DNA from 3 places in the Bradyrhizobium sp. RDM12 genome. Region 3 is predicted to be linked to each of the others. Evidence: riboswitches for the same ligand, from Rfam matches in the RefSeq annotation. Region 3 holds a riboswitch; each other region holds the start of a gene.
The links. A riboswitch is a leader RNA that binds a small molecule or an ion and turns the genes downstream of it on or off. The one in region 3 is predicted to bind cobalamin.
Positions count from the first base shown of each region.

Region 1: another riboswitch for cobalamin. It lies ahead of ACTGJ9_RS30690 (TonB-dependent receptor); the one in region 3 lies ahead of metE (5-methyltetrahydropteroyltriglutamate--homocysteine S-methyltransferase).
Region 2: another riboswitch for cobalamin. It lies ahead of ACTGJ9_RS30765 (DUF1636 family protein); the one in region 3 lies ahead of metE (5-methyltetrahydropteroyltriglutamate--homocysteine S-methyltransferase).

Region 1 is NZ_CM133064.1:6,250,148-6,256,653, reverse strand. It holds gene cobA (uroporphyrinogen-III C-methyltransferase) at 1-207, shown strand, start outside; partial or broken gene cobF (precorrin-6A synthase (deacetylating)) at 204-952, shown strand; gene cobT (nicotinate-nucleotide--dimethylbenzimidazole phosphoribosyltransferase) at 963-2,015, shown strand; gene ACTGJ9_RS30695 (histidine phosphatase family protein) at 2,016-2,588, opposite strand; cobalamin riboswitch at 2,662-2,864, shown strand; gene ACTGJ9_RS30690 (TonB-dependent receptor) at 2,982-5,336, shown strand; gene ACTGJ9_RS30685 (PepSY domain-containing protein) at 5,349-6,506, shown strand, end outside.
Region 2 is NZ_CM133064.1:6,265,558-6,272,063, reverse strand. It holds partial or broken gene ACTGJ9_RS30780 (threonine-phosphate decarboxylase) at 1-227, shown strand, start outside; partial or broken gene ACTGJ9_RS30775 (cobyric acid synthase) at 179-1,623, opposite strand; gene cobO (cob(I)yrinic acid a,c-diamide adenosyltransferase) at 1,647-2,282, opposite strand; cobalamin riboswitch at 2,323-2,541, shown strand; gene ACTGJ9_RS30765 (DUF1636 family protein) at 2,638-3,012, shown strand; gene cobW (cobalamin biosynthesis protein CobW) at 3,009-4,043, shown strand; gene cobN (cobaltochelatase subunit CobN) at 4,123-6,506, shown strand, end outside.
Region 3 is NZ_CM133064.1:8,120,503-8,127,008, forward strand. It holds partial or broken gene ACTGJ9_RS39280 (cytochrome-c peroxidase) at 1,470-1,964, shown strand; gene metE (5-methyltetrahydropteroyltriglutamate--homocysteine S-methyltransferase) at 2,263-4,578, opposite strand; cobalamin riboswitch at 4,679-4,878, opposite strand; gene ACTGJ9_RS39290 (hypothetical protein) at 5,056-5,178, opposite strand; gene ACTGJ9_RS39295 (4Fe-4S binding protein) at 5,654-5,857, opposite strand; gene ACTGJ9_RS39300 (EAL domain-containing response regulator) at 6,475-6,506, opposite strand, start outside.

The DNA.
Region 1 (6,506 bases), 1.9 Mb from region 3:
ACCTTTCCGGCGTTGGTCGCGAAATTGATCGAGCACGGGCTCTCGCCGAATACGCCGGCGCTGTTCGCCGAGTCCCTCGGCCGTGCCGACGAGCGGCTGATGCGCACCACCATTGCCGAGCTTGCCGAGCAACTCGCGCGCGGCGGTGCGGCTTCCACCGCGGCCGTGATCGTGTTCGGCGCGCTGGCGGAGGGCGGATCGTCATGATGACGCTCTCCCTGATCGGCATCGGTTGCGGCGATCCCGGGCAGCTCACGCGCGCTGCGATCGACGCGATAAATGCCGCCGATCTCGTTTTGATCCCACGCAAGGGGGGCGGCGAAATCCGACCTTGCCGATCTCAGGCGGACGATTTGCGCCGATGTGCTCACCAACGACACCACGCGCATTGCCGAGTTCGATCTGCCCATGCGCGACGCGGGTGAGGCCGATTACCACAAGGGCGTGGACGATTGGCACGACGCGGTTGCCGCGGCCTGGTCGCAGGCGATCGCGGATCATCCCGGCGGTAACGGCAAGGTCGCGCTGCTGATCTGGGGCGATCCTCGCTATACGATTCCTCGCTGCGCATCGCGCGGCGGCTCGATCCATTGCCTGATATCGAGGTCGTGCCCGGCATCACCTCGATCCAGGCGCTGTGCGCGGCGCATGCGCTGCCGCTCAATGACATCGGCGAGCCGTTTCTGGTGACGACGGGACGCCGCCTGCGCGAAGGCGGCTGGCCGGCAGGCGTCGATACGGTCGTCGTGATGCTCGACGGCGGCACAGCGTTCCAGTCGCTCGATCCCGAAGGGCTTCACATCTGGTGGGGCGCCTATCTCGGCATGGCCGATCAAATCATCATGTCCGGCGCGCTGGCCGAGGTCGGGGCGCACATCGTCGCTGCCCGAACAAGGCGCGCGAGCGGCACGGCTGGATCATGGACAGTTACATTCTCAAGCGCAGGCCGTAAGCGAGGCAGCATGCTCCCTGAATGGGTCACCCGGAAATGTCCCGAGATCTCCGCCCCTCATCGCGAGGCCGCGATCGCACGGCAGGCGGAACTGACAAAGCCGACCGGCGCGCTGGGGCGGCTGGAGCAGCTCGCGATCGAGCTTGCCGGCCTGCAGGCGACTGAACGTCCCCGGGCCGCACGTGCGCCGATCGTCATCTTCGCCGGCGATCACGGCATCGTCGCGCAGGGCGTGTCGGCCTATCCGCAGGCCGTGACCATTGCCATGATGGCGAACTTTGCCTCCGGCGGTGCCGCGATCTCGGTGCTGGCGCGCGAGCTCGGCTCGAACCTGGAGGTGGTCGATGCCGGAACGCTGGCGGAGGCGGCGATGCCTGGTATCTTCACGGACAAGCCGCGTCACGGCACCCGCGATTTCAGCGTCGACGCTGCGCTCACGCCCCCCGAGCTGGCATTCGCCTTCGAGGCCGGCCAACGCGCAGTGGCGCGGGCGCGGGCCGATAAGCCAGATCTCCTGATCTTCGGCGAGATGGGCATCGGCAACACCACGAGCTCGGCGGCGATCGCCTCTAGCCTGCTCGGCATCAGCGCCGAAGAAATCGCAGGCACGGGCACCGGCGTCGATGCAGCGGGCCGTGAGCACAAGGCGCGCGTGATCGATGCGGCGATCGCGCGTCATGGCGTTGCGGGTGGTTCGCCCGAAAAGATCCTGTGCGCCGTGGGCGGCCTCGAGATCGCGGCGATCTCCGGCGCGATCATTGCGGCCGCGCAGGCGCGCATTCCCGTGCTGATCGACGGTTTCATCGTTTCGGTTGCCGCGCTTGCGGCCGTGCGGCTGAACCCGTCGTGCCAGCCGTTCCTGTTGGCATCGCATCAATCGGCGGAGCAGGGGCATCGGCTGGTGCTACGCGCGCTGAACGTGCAGCCGCTGATCAGCCTCGACCTCAGGCTTGGTGAGGGATCGGGCGCCGCGATCGCGCTGCCGCTGGTGCGATCGGCCTGCGCGCTTCACAACGAGATGGCGACGTTCGCGCAGGCCAATGTGCCGGACCGGCCTGCTTGATCAGGCCACGCGCTGATTGACCGAGACGACGCGCCAGCCGGTCGCGAGCCGATCGATCCGGGTCAGCGACATCGGATCGATCACAAAGCGCAAGGCCGCCTGCGGCGTCAGTTCCAGTGCGATGCAGAGCGCGGCACGGATGGTGCCGGAATGCACGACGAGCGCCGCGTGACCTGTGCCGATCCGCGCGAGCCCCAGCCGGACCCGCGCGACCTGATCCTCAAAGCTCTCGCCGCCTGGCGGCCGTCCGCGCGCCGGATCGCTCCAGAATCGCGCATAGGCCTCGCCTCCGTGAATTGCGAGATCGTCATGCCGGCGGCCGGTCCAATCGCCAAAATCCTGCTCGCCGAATTCGGTCAGCCACTCGGGCTCGAGCCCCAGCGCGCGCGCCGTCTCGACCGTGCGTCGCGCCGGGCTGGCATAGCTCGCCGCATCCCGCGGCAGCAACCGGCGCAAGGCCTCCAGGTGCACGCCATCGTCGAGATCGGCCGGCGCGTCGGCGGCGTGGATCGTCCCTGCTATGCCGTCGACGCGGGCATGCCGTATCAGCCAGAGGAGGGTCTCGCCTTCCATGCTCATCTCCAAAGAAGTTGGTCGCTGCGGCAATAACGACGCAGCTTGTACATTGACTCCGTGTTGATCGTAACCCTAGATGACTTTTGACGGTTTCCCCGAGAGGGGATGAAAAAGGGAATGCGGTGCGGGGACATTGTCTCCAATGCCGTAGCTGCCCCCGCAACTGTAAGCGGTGAATCCTTCGTCAGAAGCCACTGGGTCCTCGGTCCCGGGAAGGCGACGAAGCGGTCACGACCCGCGAGCCAGGAGACCTGCCGTCAGCCGTGGTCACACGCGAAGATGTCGGTCGGGGAGTACAGACATTCGGCTTCATCGGAAGGCTTGTAAGCCGGAAGATGGGACCTTGGTTCGCGGTGACGTGCCACTGACGTCACACCGAGGTCCAGGACCGTGTCTTCCATCCGTATTGTACGACCACGCCGTTTCCTGCTGGCGTGCGCCGCTCTCACATCTTTTGTCGCCATCGACATGCCAGCTGCCTTGGCGCAGCAGGCCCGCGAACTCCTGCCGCCCGTGGAGGTCTCGCCACCGCAATCCCGCAGGCAGGCCAAGCCGACCGGGCGGGACGCGGCAAGCGCACGCCGCACGGCTTCGCGCAGGCCTGCCGCGGCAGCGGCCGCATCCAGGCCAGTCGTGCCGAACGCTGCGGCGCCGACGCCGCTCAACAGCAATGCGGTTGCCGAAAGCGCCTCGCGCCTCGGCTTGACCGTGCGTGAGACGCCCGCGACCGTCGAGGTGATCTCCGCCGAGACCATGCGCAAGCAGGGCTACCGTACCGTCTCCGAGGTTTCCCAGGGCGCGGTTGGCGTCACCGCCGGCGACAATCCGGCCGAGCCGTCAGCCTTCTCGATGCGCGGCTTCACCAACAGCCAGATCAACACGCTTTACAACGGCATCAAGATCGGCCCGCAGAACATGACCTCGCGGATCATGGACACGGCCAATCTCGAAGCCGTGGAAATCCTGAAAGGCCCGGCCTCGCTGATCTCCGGCGAGGGCGCCGCCGGCGGCTCGATCAGTGTCGTCACCAAGCAGCCCCACACGGGAGCGATCCGGAACGAGGCTGACTTCTCGTACGACTCCCTGAATTCCTTCGGCGCGCATTACGGCTCGGGTGGCAGCACCAACGTCGAGGGCCTCGACTACCGCTTCGACGTCAGCCGCTCCACGCTCAACGGCTTTGCCGACGACACCAACACCAAGACGCTCGACGTCTCCGGCCAACTCAACTACCGCATCTCCGACAGCCTCAAGGTCTGGGGCGCGATCGAGTATCGCGAGGACCGCTCCAGGGCTTATTGGGGCGCGCCATTGGTGCCGGTGGCCTTCAGCGGCTCGCATGCGACGGCTGGCATCGTCTCGGGCACATATGTTGCCTCCAACGGTTCGAATCTCGGGCCGATCACGATCGCCGACCGCACCTTCAACACCAACTACAACGTCCTCGACAATCGCAACGTGGCGCAGGAGGTCTGGCTGCGCGGCGGCTTCGAGGTGAAGCTTGCCCCCGACCTGACGTTGAAGAGCCAGGCCTACGCTTATGGCGCAGAGCGATCCTGGTTCAATAACGAGGTCGAGGCGTTCAACACCGAGACGAACATGGTCGATCGCAGCCGCTTCTATGTGGCGCACAGCCAACGGCTGGTCGGCAACATCACCGACCTGAGCTGGGATGCGAATATCGCGGGCTTCGACAATCGTCTCGTCGCGACGCTGTCGTCGAGCTATCTCGACTTCATCAGGCCGGGTGCCGCCAACTTCCCAGGCGACTCCGTTGATCTCGTTGATCCCAACCGTGGCTTCTACGGCCTGCTGACGACCAAGCAGCAGACCGCGCGTATCGACAACGAGGCTCTGTCGTTCGAGGACCGGCTGAAGTTGACGCGGACCTTCTCGCTGATCGGCGGCTTGCGGGTCGAGCATATCGGGCTCGACCGCAACTCGACCGATCAGTTCGGCCTGGAGAACGCGGGCTTTCCGTTCTCGAAATCCTGGGCGTCTGTCACCGGCCGCATTGGCTACACCTGGGAAGCGGTTCCGGGCCTGACCTTCTTCAGCCAGTACGCCACCGGCGCCGACATCTCCGCCAATAACATCTTCCTGCTCGGCCCCACCCAGCCGCTCGACCTGACCACCGCGCGCACCTATGAGACAGGCATCAAGCACGTGCTTTGGGACAACAGGGCGGAGTGGTCATTCTCCGCCTACGATATCGTGCGCAAGAACGTCTATGCCGCTGCGGGCGGCATGCAGCTCAACATTGCAGGACGGCAGGAGTCGAAGGGCGTCGAGCTCGCGGGATCGATCCGCCCGATCGAGCCTTTGCGTCTCTGGGGCAACATCGCCTATGTCGATGCGCGCTACGCAGACTATGATTTCGCCGGCGGCTCGTTCTCGGGCAATACGCCGCCGAACGTGCCGCGCATCGTCGCTAACGCCGGCGCGTCCTGGCGCTTCTTCACACCCTGGCCGGTGGAGGTCGGCATCACCGGCCGCCATGTCGGCGACCGCTACAACAGCGACGCCAACACCGTGACAATGAATGCCTACACCGTCGGCGATGTCTACGCATTCGTCGACATCCCCAAGACGGTCTTCAATGCGGTCGACCAGGCTCGCCTGACTTTCCGGGTGCGCAACTTCACCGACAAGCGCTACGCGATCTGGGGCGATCCATTCTATCCCGACCAGATCCTGTTGGGCGCACCGCGGACCTATGAAATCTCCGCGGCGTTCAAATGGTAGGGCGCTGACCGCATGATGGGCGCGATCGTCCTTTCGCACCGCTGGCTCGGGATCGCGTTCTGCCTCCTGTTTGCGATGTGGTTCGCGAGCGGGATCGTGATGCACTTCGTTCCGTTTCCGTCGCTGACGGAAGCGGAACGCCTTGCCGGACTCGCGCCGATTGAGCGCACGCAGCCGATCATTCCGGTTGCCGACGCGGTTACCGCCAGCCGCGTCACGGACGGCACGCGTGTGCGCCTGATCCAGCGCAGTGACGGGCCGGTCTATGTGGTGTCGGGACCGTCGCGCGTGCGGGCGGTCCATGCGCCGGATGGGGCGGACGCATCGGTGGAGTTTCCCGATGTCGCGCTCGCCATTGCCCGCGATTACGCCGGCAGGCGAGGGCTATATGCCGCGGACGCGATGATCGCCGCACGCGCGGACTACGATCAATGGAGCGTCCCGAACGGTTTTGATCGCCACCGGCCACTGTTCCGCATCGCGCTCGGCGATGCGGCGGGAACGGAAATCTATGTCTCGTCGCGTACCGGCGAGGTCGTCCTGGATACGATCCGCAGCGAGCGTGGCTGGAATTGGGTCGGCAGCGTCCTGCACTGGATCTATCCGACGGTTCTCAGGAGCAATTGGTCGCTGTGGGACCGGGTGGTCTCGATGGTGTCGCTGGTGGCCTTGATCGCGGCGGTGCTGGGCGCGGTGCTCGGTTTCGTCAGGATCAGGATCGGAGGGCGCCGGATCGCGTCGCCCTATCGCGGCTGGCACGCCCTGCATCACATTATCGGGCTCGTTTCGACCGCTTTCGTGCTGACCTGGATTTTCAGCGGCTGGCTCTCGATGGACCACGGCCGGCTGTTCTCGCGTGGGCAATTGACGTCGACGGAGTCTGGCGTGACGAACGCTGTGCCGGCCTGGCACGCAGTTCCGTCGCTCGATCAGCAGCAGCCCATTTCCTCCTCGGTCCTTGAAATCGAATGGTTTGCTTTCAATGGGAGTGTCTTTCGGCGCGATCGCACCGGCCTTGACAGCCAGACCTTGACCAAGGCGGGCGAGCCGGCCCGCAATCAGGAGATGGCGTTTCTGGATCAGCAGGACGTCCTTGGTCTGACGACGCGCCTGGCGACCGGCTGCGGCATGCCGTCCGTTGTCGCCGATAAGGATGACTATCCCGCGCAG
Region 2 (6,506 bases), 1.9 Mb from region 3:
GGCGGCTGGTCGGCGGTACTCCGTTGTTTCGCCTCTACCAGACGCCGGATGCGCGTGCCGCGCAGGAAAAGCTCGCGCACCGCCAGATCTGGTCCCGCGTCTTCGCGCAAAACCCGACATGGCTGCGCCTTGGGCTTCCGGGGGCTGAGGCCGAATGGTCGCGCCTCGCCGAGGTCCAGCGCGCTAGCGCGAGCAATCCTTTGACGTCGAGATGTTGTTCGATGTGATCGGCCAGCGCATCGAGCGCGCTCTGACTCTGGCGTGATAGGGCTCGTCGCCCGCTTGAATGTCGAGCTTTGCAAGGAACGCCTTGCGAAACGCGTCCGACGTAAAGAGACCGTGCAGATAGCTGCCTTGCACGCGTCCATCGCGCGAGATCGCGCCTTCCGGCTCGCCGTTCAGTTTCGCGAATGGCCGCGCGCGATCGGCTCCGTCGGTGCGGCCGATATGGATTTCGTAGGCCTGGATCGGCTGATTCGTCGCCGCATGCACGGCCGTCACACGCGTCAGCGTCTTCTGCGGGCTCATCACCGTCTGGACATCCAGCAGGCCAAGGCCCGGCGTGTCGCCCGCGGGTCCCTCAATGCCATCGGGGTCGGCGACGCTGCGCCCGAGCATCTGGTAGCCGCCGCAGAGGCCGAGCACATGGCCACCCCGGCGGTGATGCGCGAGCAGATCGATGTCCCAGCCCTGGGCGCGCAGGAATCCCAGGTCGCCGCGGGTGGATTTTGAGCCGGGAATGATGACGAGCCTGACATCGCCGGGAATCGCTTCGCCGGGACGCACCATCACGAGATCGACACCCGGCTCGAGCTTCAGCGGATCGAGGTCGTCGAAATTGGCGATCCGCGACAGCGCGAGGCAGGCGATCTTGCATTGGCCCGGCTTGCGCGCGTCACTCAGGCCCAGCGCATCCTCGGCCGGCAGCTCGCCGGCGCGCGCGAACCAGGGCAGCACGCCAAAGCCGCGCCATGCGGTCTTCGCCGCGATCAGCCTGTAGCCGTCATCGAACAGTGTGGGATCGCCGCGGAACTTGTTGATGACAAAACCCTGGATCATCGCGGCATCGTCGGGATCGATTACGGTCTTGATGCCGACGAGTTGCGCGATGACGCCGCCGCGATCGATGTCGCCGACCAACACCACGGGAACATCGGCCTTGCGCGCAAAGCCCATATTGGCGATGTCGGCCTTGCGCAGGTTCACCTCCGCCGGGCTGCCGGCGCCTTCGACCAGCACGAGATCGGCGCGCGCCTTCAGCCGCTCAAAGCTCTCCAGCACCGCGCCCATCAGGGAAGGCTTCATGGCCGCATAGTCGCGTGCGCGTGCGGTGGCGATGCGCTTGCCCTGCACGATGACCTGCGCGCCGACATCGGTCTCGGGTTTCAGCAGCACCGGGTTCATGTCGGTGTGCGGCTCGACACCGGCGGCGAGGGCCTGCAGCGCCTGGGCGCGGCCGATCTCGCCGCCATCGATCGTGACGGCGGCATTGTTCGACATGTTCTGCGGCTTGAAGGGGAGCACGCGCAAACCGCGCCGCGTGAAGGCGCGCGCGAGCCCGGCGACGATGAGCGATTTGCCCACATCCGAGCCGGCTCCCTGGATCATCAATGCGCGCGCCATGCTTTTTTCAGAGCTTGGTGTCTTCAGAACTCGACGCCGGCCTGCGCCTTGATGCCGGAGCGGAACGGATGCTTCACCAGCGTCATCTCGGTGACGAGGTCGGCGATCTCGATCAGCTCGTCCTTGGCGTTGCGCCCGGTCAGCACGACATGCGTCATCGGCGGCTTCGAGGTCTTCAGGAAATCGACGACCTCGGCGATGTCCAAATAGTCGTAGCGCAGCGCGATGTTGATCTCGTCGAGCACGACCATGCGCAGATTGGAATCGAGAATCAGCTCCTTCGCCTTGGCCCAACCGGCGCGCGCGGCCGCGATGTCGCGGGCGCGGTCCTGCGTTTCCCAGGTAAAGCCTTCGCCCATCGCATGGAACTGGCAGAGCTCACCGAAATGGCTGGTGAGCAGGCGTCGCTCGCCGGTATCCCAGGCGCCCTTGATGAACTGCACGACCGCGCAGGGAAAGCCATGGGCGACGCAGCGCACGATCATCCCGAAGGCGGAGGAGGACTTGCCCTTGCCCGCGCCGGTGTGGACGATGACGAGGCCCTTTTCGCCGCTCTTGGTCGCCATGATCTTGTCGCGGGCGACCTTGATTTTCGCCATTTTCGCGGCGTGCCGGGCGTCGGTTTCCTCGGCCGTTTTTGTATCCGGTTCAGGCGTCATCGTACCCGGTCCTTCGGCTTGACAAGAGGCGGCCGGGGGCAAATGGTGACCCGGCGTTGGTTCCTGTCCTATGACAGGCGAAGAGGGAATGCGATAGGGTCCGAATCGGCAAGATTTGGGTCCAAACTGCAGCCGCCCCCGCGACCGTGACCGGAGAGATGCCCAAAGCCACTGATCCCCCTGGGGATCGGGAAGGCGGGGATCGAAGGGGAAACCCTGCTCCGCAAGCCGGGAGACCTGCCAGCGCGGACGATTTTTGAACCGGCGGACGGGGTGTTCCGCGACGGGGAAACGGGCTTTCGCAAGAACGGTTCGTGCGCCTCTTCGCCTCCCGCTGATACTTCTGGAAGAGGCGATGACCGTCACATTGCACGTCTGCATCACCTGCCGCGCCGGCCAAACGCTCGGCGAGGGTGAGGTCACGCCCGGCAAACGCCTGCACGGCGCGATCCTCGAAGCCGGCGTGCCCGACGGGGTCAATGTGGTTCCCGTCGAATGCCTGTCTGCATGCAGCCAAGGCTGCTCGGTCGCGCTCAGCGCGCATGGCCGCTGGTGCTATGTCTATGGCCGGCTGTCGGACGCCAACGCGCAAGACGTGGTCGCGGGCGCTGCCGCCTATGCCGCCGCGCCTGACGGCCTCGTGCCGTGGCGCAGCAGGCCTGAGATCTTCCGCAAGCAGTCGCTTGCCCGCATTCCCCCCATTGCCGTGTTGCCGGAGGCCGCCGAATGAACTCGCTCGCAAAAGTCCCTGTGACGGTGGTCACCGGCTTTCTCGGCTCCGGCAAGACGACGCTGATCCAGCATCTGCTCGCCAATCCCAACGGCAAGAAGCTCGCCGTGCTCGTCAACGAGTTCGGCAGCGAAGGCGTCGACGGCGAGATCTTGAAGTCCTGCGCCGATGCGAACTGCCCGGAAGAGAATATCGTCGAGCTCGCCAATGGCTGCATCTGCTGCACCGTCGCTGATGATTTCATTCCGACCATGGAGAAGTTGCTGTCGCGGCCCGTGCGGCCCGATCACATCCTGATCGAGACCTCGGGTCTGGCGCTGCCAAAGCCGCTGCTGAAGGCGTTCGATTGGCCGGAGATCCGCTCGCGGATCACGGTCGACGGCGTAATTGCGCTCGCCGATGCGGAGGCTGTCGCCGCCGGCCGCTTTGCGCCGGACCCGGATGCGGTCGAAGCGCAGCGCGCGGCGGACGAAAATCTCGATCATGAAACGCCGCTGTCGGAAGTGTTCGAGGACCAGATCGCCTGCGCCGACATCGTGTTGCTGACCAAGGCGGATCTTGCGGGCGCAGCCGGCATCGAGGCCGCCAGGGCCGCAATCATCGCCGAGATGCCGCGCCGCGTCCCGATGCTGCCGATCACCGACGGGGCCATCGATGCACGCGTCATCCTCGGCCTCGGCGCTGCCGCCGAAAATGATCTCGCCGCGCGCCCCTCGCATCATGATGGCGAGGAGGACCACGAGCACGACGATTTTGCCTCTGTCGTGATCGACCTTCCGGAGATCACTGACATCGATGCGCTGGTCACATCCGTCCAGAAGCTGGCGCGCGAGCAGAACGTGCTGCGCGTCAAGGGCTACATCGCGGTCGCTGGCAAGCCGATGCGCCTGTTGCTGCAAGCGGTCGGCGAGCGCGTGCGCCACCAGTTCGACAAGCCGTGGGGTGCGGGTCACCGTCAGTCGAAGCTCGTCGTGATCGGCGAGCACGGCGATATCGACGCGGCCGCGATCAAGGCGGGATTGGGAGTCTGATGCACGTCGTCTTCCGCGAGAGCCGCGGTCTCGAGGAGACCGCGACGCCAAGGACATCGGCCAGGATCCGGCCGATCTCGTGGTGCTCTCGTTCTCGGACTCCGATCTCGCGGCGTTCGCGGCCGGCTGGCGCCGCGGCCGCACCAGCTTGCCGTCACTGCGGCTGGCGAACCTCGCGGAGCTCCGTCATCCGCTCTCGGTCGATACCTATATCGAACGCACGCTGTCGCAGGCGCGCGGCATTCTGGTGCGCCTGATCGGCGGCGAGTCCTATTGGCCGTACGGGCTGGCGGCGCTGCAGCAACTGGCGAAGGATCGCCACATCGTGCTCGCGGTGCTGCCGGCCGATGGCCGTGACGACACGCGGCTCGACGCGTACTCCACCTTGCCCGTTTCGACGCTGCGCCGGCTGAAAGTGCTGTGCGACACCGGTGGTCCCGTCGCGGCGCAAGCCGCGATCGCGCAACTCGCGCTGGCATCGGGCCTTTACGCCGGGCCGATCGTCGGCGAGATGAGCGTTCCCGAGATGGGCTTTTACGATCCTGCACGCGGCGTGATCGCAGTGCCGGTTCTGAGCGGGAAGCCGCGCGCGCTGGTCGCGTTCTATCGCTCCTATCTCACTGCTGCCGACACGGGGCCGGTCGATGCGCTGATCGCGGCGCTGCGCGCGCAGGGGTTTGACGCTCAGGGTGTGTTCGTCACGTCGTTGAAGGCTGCAGGCGTTGCGGATTGGCTGAGGACGTACTTCGCGAACAATCCTCCGGCGGGATCGTCAATGCGACGGCGTTCTCGGCAATGGGCGACGACGGCACGACGCCGTTCGATGCGGCGTCATGTCCGGTGTTCCAGGTCGCGCTCATCGGCGCGCCGTGAGGATTGGGCCGAGTCGCTGCGCGGCCTGTCGCCGGGCGACCTCGCCATGCACGTGGTTCTGCCCGAGGTTGACGGCCGCCTGTTCGCGGGTGTGGTAAGTTTCAAGTCGGCTGCGATGCGGGATCCCGATCTGCAATTTTCGCATCTGGCCCATCAGCCGGATGAAGAGCGCGTCAAGGCTGTCGCCGCGCGCGCGGCGGCCTGGCGGCGGCTTGCGGAGACACCGGCCGCCGAGAAGCGGTTGGCCATCGTGCTCTCGAACTATCCCGGCCGTCCGCACCAGATCGCGCATGCGGTCGGCCTCGACGCGCTCGCCTCGGTCGAAGCGCTGGTGTCCGATCTCACTGAAGTGGGCTTCGATGTTGCGCCGGTTGAAGCGCTTGGCGCGACACTGCTCAAGCAGCAATCGACCTGGAGCGTCGCCGATTATCGTGCGGCGCTCTCGCGCCTTCCGCAATTGTTGCAGGACGATCTCGCGCAAGCCTGGGGTACGCCGGAGACCGATCCGAGCTGCCGCGACGGCGCGTTCCACTTCGCTGCGATCCGGTGCGGTCACTCGATCATCGCAGTCCAGCCGGACCGCGGCGATGCCACCACGCGCGATTCCGACTATCACGATCTCGCCCGTACGCCGCGCCACGTCTATGTCGCTTTCTATCTCTGGCTCCGGGAGCAGGGGATTGATGCCGTCGTGCATATGGGCGCGCATGGCACGCTGGAATGGCTGCCCGGAAAATCGGTGGCGCTGTCGCCGCACTGCTGGCCGGAAGCGCTGATCGGGGATCTGCCCCTGATCTATCCCTTCATCGTCAACGATCCCGGTGAGGCCGCGCAGGCCAAGCGCCGCGTCGGTGCCGTGACCATCGGCCATCTGCCGCCGCCGCTCGAGCAATCCGCGGTGCCGGAAGGCCTGCGCCGCCTCGAACACCTGCTCGACGAATATTCGACCGCTGATGGTCTCGATCCCGCCCGCCGCCAGCGCCTGATCGCCGCGATCCGCGACGAGGCGCGCGCGGCAGGTCTGGAAGACGATCTCGGCCTCGACGCCTCGGCCGCTCCGGCCGAAGCGATCCCGCGGATCGACCGCTTCGTCTGCGATCTCAAGGAAAGCCAGTTCGGTGATGGCCTGCACGTGTTCGGGCGCGGCGCCTGTGGCGAGGCGGAACGGGACGCATTGCGTGCCGCGCTTGCAGGCCAGCGCGTGGCGCCGGGCCCATCTGGCTCGCCCTATCGCGGACGCCAGGACGTGCTGCCGACCGGACGCAATCTCTTTGCCGTCGATCCGCGTGCGGTGCCGACGCCCTCAGCGCATGCGCAGGGGATAAAACTCGCCGAAGAGCTGCTGCGTCGTCATCTTCAGGACCACGGCGACTGGCCGAAAGGCTTCGTGGTCGATCTCTGGGGCTCGGCGACGATGCGCACCGCGGGCGAGGAGTTCGCGATGGCGCTTCATCTGGCCGGTCTCGCACCGCGCTGGGATCACGCCTCCGGCCGCGTCACCGGTTACGATATCGTTGCGCCGGCCGAGCTCGGCCGTCCCCGTATCGATGTCACCCTGCGCGTATCCGGCCTGTTTCGCGATGTCTTCGC
Region 3 (6,506 bases):
CGGGATGCTCCCGCGGCACAGGTCCCGAAATTTTGCTTCACAATCTCAATGTAAAGGAAACGTCGCCGATACGAGCCGTTCAAAGGCAGACTGCCGCTCAAGCAGACGCTCTTCGAGCATCTTACGCTCGAGATCATCTAGCTCGCTTTGAAGCCTTCTGCGACAACGCCAAATGTCATTCCGTACGTATCTGATCTCATTCAAGCGATCGTCAATCGAAGCCATCACGGATACCGTATCCCAACTTGAACCAGCCATGGACAAGTGCTCAATCACGTCCTTCCTCCCTAAGACGCCGATAGATCTCAGGACTTGGGCCATCTGCGGACATGATGTCACGATCTCCTCCCAGCATCTCCTCTTGTATCGGCGTCTTTCAACGCAAGAGCCCGAAGTAGCGGTTGCTCCTGCAGAAGTTCAGCTTTATTTGCCATCAACGCGCAGGATTTCAAAAGCTGCCACCAGCCCGTAAGTGGGCCTAATGGCTATCTAATTCCAACCAACACCCGGCCGGATCAGGAGTCAGGCCGGCCACTTAAGCTGGTGTTGAATGGGAGTACCAGCAATCGGACGGTCGTAGCGTCAAGCTCTGGGCAACCGCGTCTTTCAGATTTGAGATCGGCAATTGCCATGCCAGCGAACCTCAGGTGGGATTGAACACAAGCCATGTTCGGGCCCGGAGGCTTCTCTGTTACATACGAGCCGGGCTTCGCGGCGGCGGCGCGCCAGAGCGGCCCGGGTATGAGTCGGAGAGGCTTCAGCCGGCAGGGCTCGGCGAAATCGTGAACTATGCGCACCGCCGGGCGCCTCGGCTCAGCGTCTCGTCACAGCTGCGTAGATCTTGTTACCGCCGTTCCCGCGTGCGGCCGGCAAGCTGGCAAGCGACTCTCGTCACAAAAGTCTCTGTGCGAACATGTCTAGCCGGGACTGGCGCTTGTGGCATCTGTGACACTGAATGTAGTGATCAAACCAAGACATCCGACCTGGTTTGTTCGCCCGGAGTCGTTCCACAACTAAATCAGCCGCTTGCATGTCAGACACAACTGGCATCGCAGTTGCTATTGTCCAGTCACACCATGAGCGCCGAGCGCGGCCAGCGGTGTAAGATGGAAACATCACTTTGCGGGAGCGTATTGGCCACCCCAATCGCTCGATGGAGCATCGATGCCACCAGACAGCTTACTCCTTACGGCACAATTGTTGTTGTCGGATTGACCATCACGCCGAACGTTGAGGCGCTAGTCTGATCGACCAACAGGAAGGCCGTGATTTAAGCTCAAAGCGCACTCGCGATCACATAAGCTCCTCAAGCCCTCTGCGTGAACGCGGGCGGCGAGCACCTCGAAATCGCACATTTTGATGCAGCCTCGCTTGAGGATCCGGTGCATGCTGCGCCGGACCGTTGAGGAACGCGTGGCATCGCATTCGACTGTTTCCTTGTTTAACAATCAGAACTTATGAGGCGGTGTATGAACAAATCAATCCCGGAGCTTCGGCTTGTCACTGAAGCATCTATTTTGGTTATTGCGCTGCTGATGTCGTCAGGAGCTAACGCCGATGATGATCTGATGAGAAACGCCAAGCAGATCTTCCATCCAATCCCCTCCGTCATTCCTGCAGTAAAAGACAATCCAGTCACGCATGGAAAGGTCGAGCTTGGCAAGATGCTGTTCTTCGATCCGCGGCTATCGGCGAGCGGGATCATTAGCTGCAATACGTGCCACAATCTCGGCACCGGCGGAGTCGATGCCGGTCCGACCTCCGTTGGTCACGGCTGGAAGGTCGGCCTACGTCGGGCCCCAACCGTCTACAACGCAGTGTTCAATGCGGCGCAATTCTGGGACGGACGCGCCGCGGACCTCAAGGCGCAAGCCACCGGCCCTGTGCAGGCGAGTGCCGAAATGAATGCGACTCCGGATCATGTGCTCGGCATCTTGAACTCAATGCCCAACTATGTCGTCTTATCGTAAGGGCGGTAAAATAGATTGTTGTGATGGGACGCATCCACGCGATGGATAAATGCAAAGATAGGGCCGTGGTTCGCGTCGAGCGTTAGTGAGTTGGAACATCTCACCTGATCGGTATCGCCGGCATGCTGTCGTCCGCCGGATTCGAGCTTGTCGCCGACTGTATGCGATCGCCTCCGCCGAGGCAGACCGACATTCGAAGGCGCTGGAAACTTTGGAAGCTCGCAAGGACATCGCGAGCTCCCAAAGCGCGTGCATCTTATTCACAAATACGTTGGCGACACACTCCGTACGATCATGCCTCAGCCCGCAACTCGCGTGCGGCGGCCACCATATTGACGAGCGCGGGACGCACCTCCTCCCATCTTCGAGTTTTCAGTCCGCAGTCGGGATTGATCCAGAGCTGCCGATCGGAAACCCGCTGCCGCGCCAACACAATCAGCTGCTTGATCTCCGCTGCTGCGGGAATGCGCGGTGAATGAATGTCATAGACGCCCGGCCCGATCTCATTAGGATATTTGTAGCTCTTGAAAGAGTCGAGCAATTCCATTTTAGAACGCGACGCCTCGATTGAAATGACGTCGGCATCCATTGCTGCGATCGCATCGATGATTTCGTTGAACTCGGAATAACACATGTGGGTATGGATCTGAGTTCCGTCAGCGACAGCGGAGGAGCAAACGCGGAAACTGTCCACTGCCCAATCGAGATAGTCCTTCCACTGAGATTTGCGCAGCGGCAATCCCTCCCGCAACGCAGCCTCGTCGATCTGGATCATGGCCGCTCCAGCCGCCTCAAGGTCGATGACCTCGTCTCGGATCGCGAGAGCGATCTGTCGGCATGTCTCGCTCCGCGGGATGTCGTCACGGACAAACGACCAGTTCAGGATCGTCACCGGTCCGGTCAGCATGGCCTTGACGGGTTTTTTGGTCAGAGACTGCGCATAGCGCCACCACTCAACCGTCATGGGCTTCGGCCGGGAGACATCTCCAAATAGGATAGGAGGACGAACGCACCGCGAGCCATAAGACTGAACCCAGCCGTGCTTGGTGAAAGCGAAACCCAACAGCTGCTCGCCAAAATATTGAACCATGTCATTGCGCTCGAACTCACCGTGTACGAGCACGTCCAGGCCGATATCTTCCTGCCAATGCACCGTATGGGCTGTCTCCGCTTTGAGAAGCTGCTCGTACTGCGTGTCATTCAGCGCTCCCCGGGCATGGGCCGCACGCGCATTGCGGACGTCGGCCGTTTGCGGGAAGGATCCGATGGTTGTGGTTGGAAACATCGGCAATGCGAACGTGACGCGCTGGACGTCGGCACGCTGGGTGAACGCACTGCGACGGCGACGCATGCTATCGTCGATCGCGGCCATTCGTCCGGCGACGTTCGCACTGTGTATCTTGGGCGATGTTTCGCGGGTGACGGATGCATCCTCTGAGAGCGCGAGTTCATCGGCCACATCGGCAGCCTGGCCGGCCAGCGCTTTGCCCAATATCGAAAGTTCCTTGATCTTCTGCACTGAGAACGCCAGCCACGTCTTCAGATTGGGATCGAGATCGGTCTCTAGCTCAATGTCGGTCGGAACATGAAGCAACGAGCAGGAGGGAGCAATCTGAACACGGTCCCTGCCCAGTTTTTTGACCATAGGAGCAAGTTGGTCGAGTAGCGCCGGCAGATTGGAGCGCCACACGTTGCGACCATCAATGACGCCGAGCGAGACCACGAGATCTCTACGGGCTCTGGCGACAATCGCGTCCAACTGGCCGGGTGCCCGAACCAAGTCGACATGAAGCCCGGCTACGGGCAAGGCCAAGACTGTTTCAAGACAGTCTCCGACAGCCCCGAAATATGTGGCCAGCATGATTCTAAGGGCCGGCACGGCGTTAGCGAAATGAGCATAGGCCCGGCGGACAGCCGCCCGAGATGCTTCGTCGACGTCCATCACCAGGCATGGCTCGTCGAACTGGACCCATTCAGCACCGCGCGAGGCGAGTTCGCGGAGAACATCGACATAGACTGGGAGAAGCCGATCAAGCAGCGACAGCGGATTGAATGCGGGATTTACGCCTTTGCCGAGCTTCAGGAAGGTGACTGGGCCAACCAGGACGGGCCGCGTCTGGTAGCCGAGGCTTCTTGCCTCCTCATATTCCTCGACCGGCTTCCGAGAGGCATACTTAAAGATCTGATCCTGGTGAAATTCCGGCACCATGTAGTGGTAGTTGGTATCGAACCACTTCGTCATCTCCTGTGCGGCTACGCCAGGCCCAGGCTGAGCGTGACCACCGTCCTGAGTGCCACGCGCCATCGTGAAGTAGGTCTTGAGCGACACAGGACCTTCGGTCCAGCCGTAGACGTCGGGAATGGCGCCGACCATTATGCTGGTATCGAGCACATGGTCGTAGAGCGAGAAGTCATTCGAAGGAATGACGGTCGCACCGCGGGACTTCTGCCGTGCCCAATTGGCGGCACGAAGTCCGCTCCCCGCCTCGAGGAGGTCTGCTTCACTGGATTTTCCCGCCCAATAGCTCTCGAGCGCGAATTTGAGTTCGCGTCGTGGGCCGATGCGTGACGTCCCCAGTGTGGCAACGGGAAGCGAAAGAATAGACATAGCTTAGACCCCATAATTGGGGCAAAGGCCATGGCGGACGCATGCAGCGAATGTCGCGTGAGCGACAGCTGCTTGGCGCACACCGGGACACCCCGCCCGTGGACGATATCTTATCGAGGCAGGTCTCCTGGCTCGCGGGTCGTCGCAGCTGTCCGGCCTTCCCGAAGCCGCATGGCTTCAGTGACTTCGTTGGACAGCGGCTCGCCGCTTACAGTTGCGGGGGCAGCGCCGGCATTGCACCGGCTTCCCTCTTAGCTCCGGATCAAATGAAATCCGAAGACCACGACGGCTGGAATTATGCGCACGAGGATCGATGCGTCAACCTACCGATTATCGCTGCGATATTGCCCAAGCGATTGCGCCTTGTACTAGGCAGGCGCGACGGTCTTACTCGGGCCTGGTGAACACCTGGGCCTGGGGAGACTCAGCTTGTGAATGCGCTCGCGTTCAATGCCCTGTTCGCGTACCCGGATGAGCTCAGCGACCGGAACGAACCCAGGCCGCTTTCGATATCTGTGTGATCCCGGCGAGCCCGACCTTTTCCGTCAGCAGCTTCTCGAACCTGCGCGTCAGGAAGTTGCGATAATCCTGGGCCGGCATCCGTTTGATCACAGCGCATGAGGCTAAACCGGATTGCTTCAGGATCGCACGGATGATCAGGTCGGACCCTTGGTGTTCGGCCGGCCCCGCGACGAGACACGAGGTCGATCGCCTCCCTGATGTTGGTCAAGATGATCTCCTCGGTGCGCCAGGTATTCACGTGCTGAGCGACTTTGGCGCAGCCTTCGATCCGTCCGTCGCCGCTCGACGCCTGTCTACCGCGGCTCGGCTCGTCAGCCAGGGACGATAAGCCTCAACGCGGCCACTGGAGCATCGAGGTGGCCTTGCTCGTGACAAATTCGACGGTGTCCTCCGACAGAGCCCTTCGAGGCCTCCTCGGCGTCGATCAGCGTCTTAAGCTCATAACGATGTCATCGATCTCGAGGCGCCCCACGCGGTCGGTGGTCCCCTCAAGCTCGACATCTACTACTTCGCTCGCGAAATCGAGCGATGAGGCATTCTAGACACGCGCTGCTTATGCTGTCTTGGACGGGACACAGGTGTCAGGCACCGGACAGACGACCGCGCATTGCGGCGTGTCGCAATGGCCCTCGCACTCCGTACACTTTTTGGCATCGATAACGTAAATGTCGCGTTTGAGGCTGATCGCCGCGTTGGGACACTCGAACTCACATGCACCACAAACGGTGCATTGCGACGCGACGATCTTGTAAGCCATGCGTTCCGACTCTTAGGCGAGCGATGCCACTGGCGATCCCTTTCAAAGGCCGTGCCAAACGCAGACACAGTCAACGTTGGGCAATTTGCCAAATTTTTGCTGCCTCGGGTCTGAGACCATGTTGCATCTGCGACAGCAACAGGCCGCTTCAATTTGAGGCTACGAGCCCTTGGGCCCTCTTCCGAGAGCCAGTCGCGACTCGACGGCTGCGAGCTTCGGTCGGTTTGTCTGGCACGTCAGCCGGGGTCAAGCGACGCCCGATGATTCGAAACCGGGCGGCGCGACAAAAAGCCGCGAGTCGACGCACGCACGTCTACGTCGGACCTCGGCAAACCTCCGGTCACACACCGACTGGAGGTTTGTGCAGGTCTCGCTCATGGCCGCAAGGCTAGCGCGGCGGATTGACCCGCTGACGGCTTGCCAAAACGGGTTTGTGGTACAATAAGCTTCGGCGTCGCTTCGGAGGGAAATGAACTTGCGGCGGGCGGAGCGACACTGGTCTTGCAAAGTGACCGATTGAATTGCACTCAGCCTCATGCCTGGTGCCGAGTAGCCAAGGCGGTGTGGGTGAGCGCTGCTAGGCTTTGCCTGGCCCTGCTCAGCCACTCGTGATGCAACTATCTTGGACGAGCTGGAGCAGGGTTGGAAG